Linked DNA regions of Reyranella humidisoli. The protein of the gene in region 2 binds, or shares a complex with, the protein of the main gene of each other region. Links are inferred from orthologs where the notes say so. Each region holds a gene or a part of one and is shown on either strand. Other genes may lie near its edges.

Evidence for each region. The genes of interacting proteins can lie anywhere in the genome.
Region 1: the proteins of tig (region 2) and rpsG are in contact, whole or in part, in a crystal structure (PDB 3GTY), measured with the Thermotoga maritima proteins. The link is inferred for Reyranella humidisoli from one-to-one orthologs. Residues at the interface, in WP_004081061.1 of Thermotoga maritima: Glu122, Val124, Val129, Leu130, Tyr133, Glu188, Gly259, Ile262, Tyr263, Glu266, Ser270, Glu273, Gln274, Glu277, Arg308, Gln311, Ile312, Ser315, Tyr316, Glu325, Arg329, Arg336, Leu363, Phe366, Trp367, Arg373, Leu377, Arg381, Leu384, Glu387; in WP_004081843.1 of Thermotoga maritima: Lys34, Lys52, Lys55, Glu59, Arg62, Gln63, Glu66, Asn67, Lys69, Val71, Arg95, Ala109, Lys110, Lys111, Gly112, Arg113, Pro114, Glu117, Glu121, Ile124, Ala125, Tyr127, Asn128, Asn129, Thr130, Gly131, Lys135, Asp139, Arg142, Met143.

What each region holds. Positions count from the first base shown.
Region 1 is NZ_JAHOPB010000001.1:3,073,271-3,076,231, forward strand. It holds rpsG (30S ribosomal protein S7), read left to right. Parts: upstream 1-1,226; coding sequence 1,227-1,697; downstream 1,698-2,961. Other genes in the region: rpoC (DNA-directed RNA polymerase subunit beta'), read left to right, coding at 1-406; rpsL (30S ribosomal protein S12), read left to right, coding at 840-1,211; fusA (elongation factor G), read left to right, coding at 1,734-2,961.
Region 2 is NZ_JAHOPB010000003.1:437,541-444,994, forward strand. Bases 4,661-7,454 are described here. They hold tig (trigger factor), read right to left. Parts: upstream 6,836-7,454; coding sequence 5,486-6,835; downstream 4,661-5,485. Other genes in these bases: KQ910_RS25580 (ATP-dependent Clp protease proteolytic subunit), read right to left, coding at 4,758-5,408; KQ910_RS25595 (NAD(P)H-hydrate dehydratase), read right to left, coding at 7,027-7,454. Outside these bases: KQ910_RS25565 (HU family DNA-binding protein), read right to left, coding at 319-591; lon (endopeptidase La), read right to left, coding at 768-3,167; ATP-dependent Clp protease ATP-binding subunit ClpX, read right to left, coding at 3,342-4,613. UniProt on the Bacillus subtilis protein: Involved in protein export. Acts as a chaperone by maintaining the newly synthesized protein in an open conformation. Functions as a peptidyl-prolyl cis-trans isomerase.

The sequences.
Region 1 (2,961 bases), on a different replicon or contig from region 2:
CGACGCCGGCGACACGACGTTCCTGATCGGCGAACAGGTCGACAAGGCCGAGTTCGAGGTCGAGAACGCCAAGATCGTCGCGGAGAAGCTGCGGCCGGCCAAGGCCGACCCGGTCCTCCTCGGCATCACCAAGGCGTCGCTGCAGACCAAGTCGTTCATCTCGGCGGCCTCCTTCCAGGAGACAACCCGCGTCCTGACCGAGGCGGCCGTCAGCGGCCGCGTAGACACCCTTCAGGGCCTGAAGGAGAACGTCATCGTCGGCCGTCTGATCCCGGCGGGTACCGGCGGGGTCGTGAACCGCCTCAAGGCCATTGCCGCCCAGCGCGACCGGGCGATCCTGGCCGCCGGCATCGACGGCGAGGACCTGCCGGTCCCGACGCTCGAGGAAGAACACGCGGCCGATTGATATCGGTCCACGAGACTGAAAAATGGGAAGGCCGCGCTCGCAAGAGGGCGGCCTTCTTCAATTGTGGCCGCGGCGTGAAAAAGCCACCAGATATAGTTGTTAGATTCTTGCGCCCTTCGCTTCATGCGAGTCAGGAACGAGTCGGATTCAAACGACTCAGAAATAACCAACGATATCAATGCGAAAAGCGATGGAGCGCGCTTGACGCTTGGGAACAGCGGCCATATAAGCGCGCCACCTCGTCGAGGGGCTGGTGGTTGGCGTGAGCCAAAACGCAGCCTGACGCCGAGGACCGCTACAAGTCAGGCCACCAGGCCACAAAGCTATTCATCCGCGCGGGGCAGTGCGTTAGTCGCTATGCCCGCGCATATGCTTTGTGCCGACGCGTCGATGTTGGGCGGACCCGAGACGGCGTTAAGGAAACCGGAAATCAATGCCGACTATTAACCAGCTGATCCGCAAGCAGCGCCACGGCCTCAAGGCCCACAACAAGGTGCCGGCGCTCGAGGCTTGCCCGCAGAAGCGTGGCGTTTGCACCCGCGTCTACACCACGACGCCCAAGAAGCCGAACTCCGCGCTGCGCAAGGTCGCCAAGGTGCGTCTGACCAACTCTTACGAGGTGGTGAGCTACATCCCGGGCGAGGGTCACAATCTCCAGGAGCATTCGGTGGTCATGATTCGCGGTGGTCGCGTGAAGGACCTTCCGGGCGTTCGCTATCACATCATTCGCGGCACCCTCGATACGCAGGGTGTCAAGGACCGCAAGCAACGCCGTTCGAAGTACGGCGCGAAGCGTCCGAAGTAGGCGAGGGAGAAAAGCATGTCCCGTCGTCGCGCAGCTGAAAAGCGTGAAGTCCTGCCGGACGCCAAGTTCGGCGATATCGTTCTCAGCAAGTTCATGAACACGCTGATGGAGCGTGGCAAGAAGTCGGTCGCCGAGCACATCGTCTACGGTGCGCTCGATGAGGTCGAGGCCAAGCTCAAGCAGGATCCGGTTCCGGCCTTCCACGAGGCGCTGGAGAACGTGAAGCCGGCCGTCGAGGTCCGCTCGCGTCGCGTCGGTGGTGCCACCTATCAGGTGCCCGTCGAGGTCCGTCCGGAGCGTCGTCAGGCGCTGGCCATCCGCTGGATCATCCAGGCCGCCCGCGACCGCTCCGGCCACAGCATGACCGAGAAGCTCTCCGCCGAGCTGCTCGACGCCTTCAATCGTCGCGGTAACGCGGTGAAGAAGCGCGAGGACACCCACAAGATGGCCGACGCCAACAAGGCGTTCGCGCACTACCGCTGGTAAGCGCTCTCCAGGCCCCCTCCAAGAAAGCCCAGTTCCATGGCTCGTACTACCCCCATCGCCGACTACCGTAACATCGGTATCATGGCGCATATCGACGCCGGCAAGACGACGACGACCGAGCGCATCCTGTACTACACCGGCAAGTCGCATAAGATCGGCGAAGTCCATGACGGCGCCGCGACCATGGACTGGATGGAGCAGGAGCAGGAGCGCGGCATCACGATCACGTCTGCGGCCACGACGTGCTTCTGGCGGGTCGAGAGCGGCCCCTACAAGGACGTGAGCTATCGCGTCAACATCATCGACACGCCCGGCCATGTGGACTTCACGATCGAAGTCGAGCGTTCGCTGCGCGTGCTCGACGGCGCCGTCTGCGTGTTCGACTCGGTGGCCGGCGTGGAGCCGCAGTCCGAGACGGTGTGGCGCCAGGCCGACAAGTACGGCGTGCCGCGCATCTGCTTCATCAACAAGATGGATCGCACCGGCGCGAACTTCTATCGCACGGTCGACATGATCGTGGACCGCCTTGGTGCCAAGCCGCTTGTCACCCAGCTCCCGATCGGTTCCGAGGGCGAGTACAAGGGCCTGGTCGACCTCGTCTCGAACAAGGCCATCATCTGGCTGGAAGAGACGCTCGGCGCCAAGTTCGAGGTCGTCGAGATCCCGGACGAGATGAAGGAAAAGGCCGCGGAATACCGCGCCAAGCTGCTCGACATGGCCGTCGAGCAGGACGACGTCGCCATGGAAAAGTTCCTGGATGGCGAGGAGCCGGACTACGACACGCTGATCAAGTGCATCCGCACGGGCACGATCAACTATGCGTTCGTTCCCGTGCTGTGCGGTTCGGCCTTCAAGAACAAGGGCGTGCAGCCCATGCTTGACGCCGTCGTGAACTATCTTCCGGCCCCGAACGACGTTGCCGACGTCAAGGGCGTCAAGATGGGCACGGACGAGGCGATCACGTTGCCGTCGAGCGACGACGCGCCCCTGTCGGCGCTGGCATTCAAGATCATGACCGACCCGTTCGTCGGTTCGCTAACCTTCGCGCGCGTCTATTCGGGCGTGCTCGAGTCGGCCACCGGCGTGCTGAACAGCACGAAGGACCGCAAGGAGCGTATCGGCCGCATGCTGCTCATGCATGCCAACAACCGTGAAGACGTGAAGGAAGCCCGTGCCGGCGACATCATCGCCCTGGCCGGCCTCAAGAGCGTCACGACCGGCGACACTCTGTGCTCGCCCGAGCATCCGGTCATCCTCGAGCGGA
Region 2 (7,454 bases):
GCGACGGGACTCGAACCCGCGACCTCCGGCGTGACAGGCCGGCATTCTAACCAACTGAACTACGCCCGCTTTCTCAGCCCCAAACGGCGCGCGGAGAGATATAGGAGCGCCTTTGGAGTGTCAAGCATGTTGCACCCGCGAAAAGATGCACAAATGCCCGATATTTCAACGTGTTCCGTCCAAGACGTGACGACCAGCGAAACTGGGGCTGGTGGGCGATGACGGGATCGAACCGCCGACCGCTCCCGTGTAAAGGGAATGCTCTACCGCTGAGCTAATCGCCCGCCGAGGGTGGTAGCACAGCGAGGAGAAAAATGCCTAGTTGATCGCATCCTTCAGGGTCTTGCTGGCCTTGAAACGCGGCACGATGGCCGCCGGAATCTTGATCTTCTCGCCAGTCTGGGGGTTACGCCCCTCGCCTGCCTTGCGCTTGGTCACCTGAAACGTGCCGAAGCCGACCAGGAGGACCTTTTCCTTCTTCTTCAGCGACTTGGTAATCACCGTGAGGATCGAATCGACGGCATTTGCAGCATCGACTTTGGACAGGTTCGTCGAAGCGGCGACGGCGGCAATCAGATCGTGCTTGTTCACGGGCGAGCCTCTGGGTGGTCCGGCAGCCCTCAAGTGTAAGGGCGGCCGGAAAACGGCGTCAACGCCGGAGTACCACATTTTGTAGGTTTGGCCGATGATCGACCGCACCCGTTGCGTAAAAATGACGAAGCCCCGGATCGCTCCGGGGCTTCGCCTTTTGGTTTTCCCGAACGCGTCTAGTGCGCCCGGGCCGGCTCCACGCTTTCCGCCGGCTTTGGCGTCACGGCATCAAGGTCGTTCACCCATTCGATGGCGACCACCGGCTTCACCAGTGCCCGCGCGAGCACTTCGTCCACGGTCGAAACCGGAACGATCTCCAGGCCCTTCTTCACGTTGTCCGGAATCTCCGGCAGGTCGCGCTCGTTCTCCTTGGGGATGAGCACGGTCTTGAGACCGCCGCGCAGCGCCGCCAGGAGCTTCTCCTTGAGACCGCCGATCGGCATGACCCGCCCGCGCAGGCTGATCTCGCCGGTCATCGCCACTTCCTTGCGCACCGGAATACCGGTCAGCGCCGACACGATCGAGGTGACCATTCCCACGCCGGCGGACGGACCGTCCTTCGGCGTCGCGCCCTCGGGCACGTGGATGTGGATGTCGCGCTTCTCGAAGATGCTCGACTTGATGCCGAACACGTGGGCACGCGACCGGACATAGGCGTTTGCCGCCTGCACCGATTCCTGCATCACGTCGCCAAGCTTGCCGGTGACCGACATGCGGCCCCGTCCCGGAACCAGCACGGCCTCGATCTGCAGCAACTCGCCGCCGACCTCGGTCCACGCCAGCCCCGTCGTGATGCCGACCAGATCCTCGAGCTCGGCCTCGCCGAAGCGGAAGCGCCGGACGCCGGCATACTTGTCCAGGTTCTTGCGGCCGATCTTCACCTTGGATGCCCCCTTCATGAGGATTTCCTTGGTGGCCTTGCGGGCCAGGTTGGCGATCTCGCGTTCCAGGTTACGGACGCCCGCCTCGCGCGTGTAGTAGCGCACGAGGTCGCGCACCGCGTCGTCGTGGATCTCGATCTCGTTGGCCTTGAGGCCGTTCGCCTCGACCTGCTTGGGGATCAGGTGCTTGCGCGTGATCGCGACCTTCTCGTCCTCGGTGTAACCGGCGAGACGGATGATCTCCATGCGGTCCAGCAGCGGCTGCGCCATGCGCAGCGAGTTGGCCGTGGTGATGAACATCACGTTCGACAGGTCGTAGTCGATTTCGAGATAGTGGTCGTTGAACGTCGTGTTCTGCTCGGGGTCGAGGACCTCGAGCAGCGCCGAAGACGGGTCGCCGCGGAAATCCGCGCCGAGCTTGTCGATCTCGTCGAGCAGGAACAGCGGGTTCGAGGACTTCGCCTTCTTCATCGACTGGATGACCTTACCCGGCAGCGAACCGATATAGGTCCGGCGATGGCCCCTGATCTCGGCCTCGTCGCGCACGCCGCCCAGCGACATGCGCACGAAGTTGCGCCCCGTGGCCTTGGCGATCGACTTGCCGAGCGATGTCTTGCCGACGCCCGGCGGGCCGACCAGGCACAGGATCGGGCCCTTCATCTTGTCGACGCGCTGCTGGACCGCGAGATACTCGAGGATGCGTTCCTTGACCTTCTCGAGGCCGTGATGATCGGCGTTGAGAATGTCCTCGGCGTACTTCAGGTCCTTGATGATCTTCGTGGGCTTGCGCCACGGAATCGACAGCAGCCAGTCGAGGTAGTTGCGCACCACCGTCGCCTCGGCCGACATCGGGCTCATCGTCCGGAGCTTCTTCAGCTCGGCGTTGGCCTTCTCCTTCGCCTCCTTGCTGAGGCGAGTCTTCTTGATGCGCTTCTCCAGCTCGGAAATCTCGTCGCGACCGTCCTCGGTCTCGCCAAGCTCCTTCTGGATCGCCTTCATCTGCTCGTTGAGATAGTACTCGCGCTGCGTCTTCTCCATCTGACGCTTCACGCGATTGCGGATCTTCTTCTCGACCTGCAGGACGCCGATCTCGCCTTCCATCAGGCCGAGTATCCGCTCCAGCCGCTTCGACACCGAGTCGAGTTCGAGCAGCTGCTGCTTCTCGGCGACCTTGAGGGCGAGATGCGCGGAGATCGTGTCGGCGAGCTTGGCGGGGTCCTCGATCTTGTTGATCGAGACCACGACTTCCGGCGGCACCTTCTTGTTCAGCTTCACGTAGTTCTCGAATTCCGAGACCACGGTGCGCGCAGCCGCCTGAATCTCGGCGCCGTCGCCGGTCGACTCTTCCATGTCGACGGCCTGCGCCTCGAAGAAGTCCGGACGGTCGTTGTAGGCGGTGATCTTCACGCGGCGGCCGCCCTCGACCAGCACCTTCACGGTGTCGTCGGGAAGCTTCAGGAGCTGCAGCACCGTGCCGAGCGTTCCGATCGTGTAGATGTCATCGGGGCCGGGATCGTCCTGGCTGGCGTTCTTCTGGGCGATCAGCAGGATCTGCTTGTCGTCCTTCATGACCTCTTCGAGGGCCTTCACGCTCTTTTCACGGCCGACGAAGAGGGGAACGATCATGCCGGGGAACACGACGATGTCGCGCAGCGGCAGGACGGGGTAGACGGTTCCTTGAGTGGGGGCGTTCATGATGCCTCGCAACGTACGCTGTTAGAGCTACCCGCGCCGGGGCCGGCGATCCCCTGCGGGCGATCCTCGGCACGCGAACGCGCGCACTCGATGTCAGAGATTGGCCTGAACAGAGGGTTGTTCAAGGCCCGTCGGGAAGACCGCCGGCGACGGTTGTCGCCGACGCAGCAAAACTCAGGCCGGCGCAGCGGCAACGCCTTCTTTGCGCTCACCATGCACGTACAGCGGCTGGGCGCGACCCTCGATGACTTCCCGGTTGATCACCACTTCCTCGACCCCGTCGAGCGACGGCAGGTCGTACATGGTGTCCAGCAGGACGGTCTCCATGATGGACCGAAGCCCGCGGGCGCCGGTCTTGCGCTGGATTGCCTTCTGGGAGACCGCGCGCAGGGCATCGTCGGAGAACTTGAGCTTCACGTTCTCCATGTCGAAGAGACGCTGGTACTGCTTGAGCAGCGCGTTCTTCGGGCGCGTCAGGATCTCGATCAGCGCGACCTCGTCGAGATCGTCGAGCGTGGCGACGACCGGCAGGCGGCCGACGAACTCGGGGATCAGCCCGTAGCGCAGCAGGTCCTCGGGCTCGAGGTCCTTGAGGATTTCGCCGGTACGGCGATCCTCGGGCCCGCGCACTTCAGCGCCAAAGCCGATCGACGTGCCCTGGCGGCGCATCGAGATGATCTTGTCGAGGCCCGCGAAGGCGCCACCGCAGATGAACAGGATGTTCGTCGTGTCGACCTGCAGGAACTCCTGCTGCGGATGCTTGCGCCCACCCTGCGGCGGCACGGAGGCGACGGTGCCTTCCATGATCTTCAACAGCGCCTGCTGCACCCCCTCACCCGATACGTCGCGCGTGATCGAGGGGTTGTCGGACTTGCGGCTGATCTTGTCGACCTCGTCGATGTAGACGATGCCGCGCTGGGCACGCTCGACGTTGTAGTCGGCAGCCTGCAGCAGCTTGAGGATGATGTTCTCGACGTCCTCGCCGACGTAACCGGCTTCGGTCAGCGTCGTGGCGTCGGCCATCGTGAACGGCACGTCCAGCATGCGGGCCAGCGTCTGGGCCAGCAGGGTCTTGCCGCAGCCCGTGGGGCCGATCAGCATGATGTTGGACTTGGCGATCTCGACTTCGTTGGCCTTCCCGCCATGGCTCAACCGCTTGTAGTGGTTGTGCACGGCGACGGCGAGGATGCGCTTCGCCCGGTCCTGGCCGATGACGTAGTCATCGAGGATCTGGCGAATCTCCTTGGGAGACGGCACCCCGTCCTTGGATTTGACCAGGGTGGTCTTGCTCTCTTCCCTGATGATGTCCATGCAGAGTTCGACGCATTCATCGCAGATGAATACGGTCGGACCGGCAATGAGCTTGCGGACTTCATGCTGGCTCTTGCCGCAGAAGCTGCAATACAGGGTGTTGCGGGAATCACCCCCGGACTTGGCGGCTGGCATGTCTGTAACGCACCTCCGCTTGGGGGGCCCTACGACCTGCGGGCCCGCACACAAGCCTATGTTAAACGTGCCGCCCGGACGGCGACAACATCAAAATATGGTGTGCCGCCGTGCGAACAGGAAACAATTGGTCGCTTTTGCCGCCTAGGAGGCAGCAGCCTGGATGATGGTCGGGGTCGGCCGCTTCTCGAGCACATCGTCGATAAGGCCGAATTCCTTGGCTTCCTGGGGCGCGAAGAACTTGTCGCGCTCCATGGCCTGCTCGATCACCTCGATCGGCTTGCCGGTATGTTCGACGTACATCTGGTTCAGCCGCGAACGGGTCGCGAGGATTTCCCGCGCGTGGATCTCGATGTCCGTTGCCTGGCCCTGGGCGCCGCCCGACGGCTGGTGGATCATGATCCGGGCGTTCGGGAGCGCGAAGCGCTTGCCCTTCTCGCCCGCCGTCAGCAGCAGCGAGCCCATCGACGCGGCCTGACCATAGACCAGCGTCGAGATGTGTGGCCGGATGTAACGCATGGTGTCGTAGATCGCCATGCCGGACGTCACCACGCCACCGGGCGAGTTGATGTAGAACGAGATGTCCTTCGTCGGGTTCTCGGCTTCGAGATAAAGCAGCTGGGCGCAGATCACGCCCGCCACGTGATCCTCGACCGGACCGTTGAGGAAGACGATCCGTTCCTTCAGCAGCCTCGACCAGATGTCGTAGCCGCGTTCGCCGCGCGCCGATTGCTCGACCACCATCGGGACGTAGTAGTTGTTATGAACTTCCAGCGGATCGCGGTCGCGAATCATCGCGGTGGCCCCCTTGAGTAACGTTGCTTCAGAAAGTGGCAGTGCCGGTGGTCCTGTTCAAGGCCACCGGCTCAAGATCAGCCCGCCGCCTTTTCCGCGCCCTCTTCTTCCTGCTCGGCCTCACGGGCGACCTTGAGCAGTTCCTCCGGGGTAACCGACTTCTCGGTGACCTTGGCCAGTTCCAGGATAAAGTCGACCGTCTTCTCTTCGAAGATCGGCGCCCGGAGCTGGTCCTTCATCTCGGCGTTCTTGCTGTAGAACTCGAGCACCTGGCGTTCCTGGCCCTGGTAGCGCATGGCTTCGCGCATGACCGCCTGGTTGAGTTCCTCCGGCGTGACGTCGATGTTGTTGGAGCGGCCGACATCGGCCAGCAACAGGCCGAGGCGGACGCGGCGCTCGGCGATGTCGCGATACTCCTTGCGCATCTTCTCTTCGTCGTCCTCGACCTTCTGGCCGTTCTTCTTCGCTTCTTCGATGCGCTGCCAGATGGCGTTGAACTCGCCCTCGACGAGCCCGTCCGGCACGGCAAACTTCTGGGTGTCGGCCAGCTTGTCGAGGAGCTGACGCTTGATCATCCCGCGCGAAATCTGCGTGTAATCCTGGCCGATCCGCTCGCCCACCGCCTTGCGCATGGCTTCGAGGTTCTCGAAGTTGTTCTTCTTCGCAAGCTCGTCGTCGACCGGCTTGTCGACGAATTCCAGCACTTCCTTGATCGTGCACTTGAAGACGGCATCCTTGCCGGCGAGTTCGGGCGCGCCGTACTCGGCCGGGAAGGTCACCTTCACGTCGACCGGCTTGTCGACCTCGGCGCCGATCAGCTGGTCCTCGAAGCCCGGAATGAACGAGCCCGACCCCAGCTCCAGCACATAGTCCTGCGCCGCGCCGCCGGGGAACTCCACGCCGTCGACCGAGCCGATGAAGTCGACCTTGATGGCATCGCCCTTCTGCGCCGGACGCGGCGGATCGACGGGCTTCTGCTCGCGGTTGGCCTTGCCGATGCGCTCCAGCGCCTCGTCGATGTCCTTCTCAGGCACTTCGGCCTTGAGACGCTCGAGCTCGATGCCCGAGAAGTCGAGCTTGCCGATCTCCGGCAGCACTTCAACCACGACCTCGAACTCGACGTCCTTGCCCTCTTCGAGCTGCTTCAGGTCGACGCGCGGCTGCAGCGCGGGCCTCAGGCCGCGATCCTCGATCGCCTTTGCGGTGCTGGTGTTGACGGCCGCCTCGACGGCTTCGCCGAACAGCGCCTGGCCGTACTGCTTCTTGAGCAGGCCCACCGGCACCTTGCCCGGGCGGAAGCCCGGCAGCGCCGCGGTCTTGGCCATTTCGGCGAGGCGCTCGTCGATCTTCGCCGTGAGGTCGCCGACGGGGACGACGATCTTGAACTGGTGCTTCAGGCCTTCGGCCGAGAGTTCCGTAACTTGCATTGTCTCACTTCCATTTCCTGGTGCGGGCGGAGGGACTTGAACCCCCACGCCTTGCGGCACGAGAACCTAAATCTCGCGTGTCTACCAATTCCACCACGCCCGCCCGAAGCCTGCCCAAACGACGTCCTGAGCCATCGGGGCGTGCCGCGAAGGCCGAATCGCGGGCCTCTTAGCCCGACCCCGCGGAACGGTCAATTAAAGGACGACAACGACTGCAGAGCATGCGGCAGGAGCGCCGGCAAATCCTCGGCGATCAGTCCCGGGCGACCGAACAGGTGCGCACATTCGCCATGCAGCCACGCGGCCGCAGCCGCTGCCGCGAAGGGAGTGAGCCCCTGCGCCAGCAACCCGCCGATCAATCCGGCGAGCACGTCGCCGGAGCCCGCGGTGGCCAACGCGGGCGATGCATGCGTGTTCACGATCGCGCGGCCGTCGGGCGTGGCGATCACCGTATCGGGCCCCTTCAGCAGGATCGTCGCACCGCTGCGCGCCGCCGCGCGCCTCACCCGCCCGAGCTTGTCGCTCATTCCACCGAGATCGGGAAAGAGCCTGCGGAACTCGCCCTCATGCGGCGTGAGCAACGTCGGCCCCGAGATGCTGCGGAACAGCAGCGCGGGAT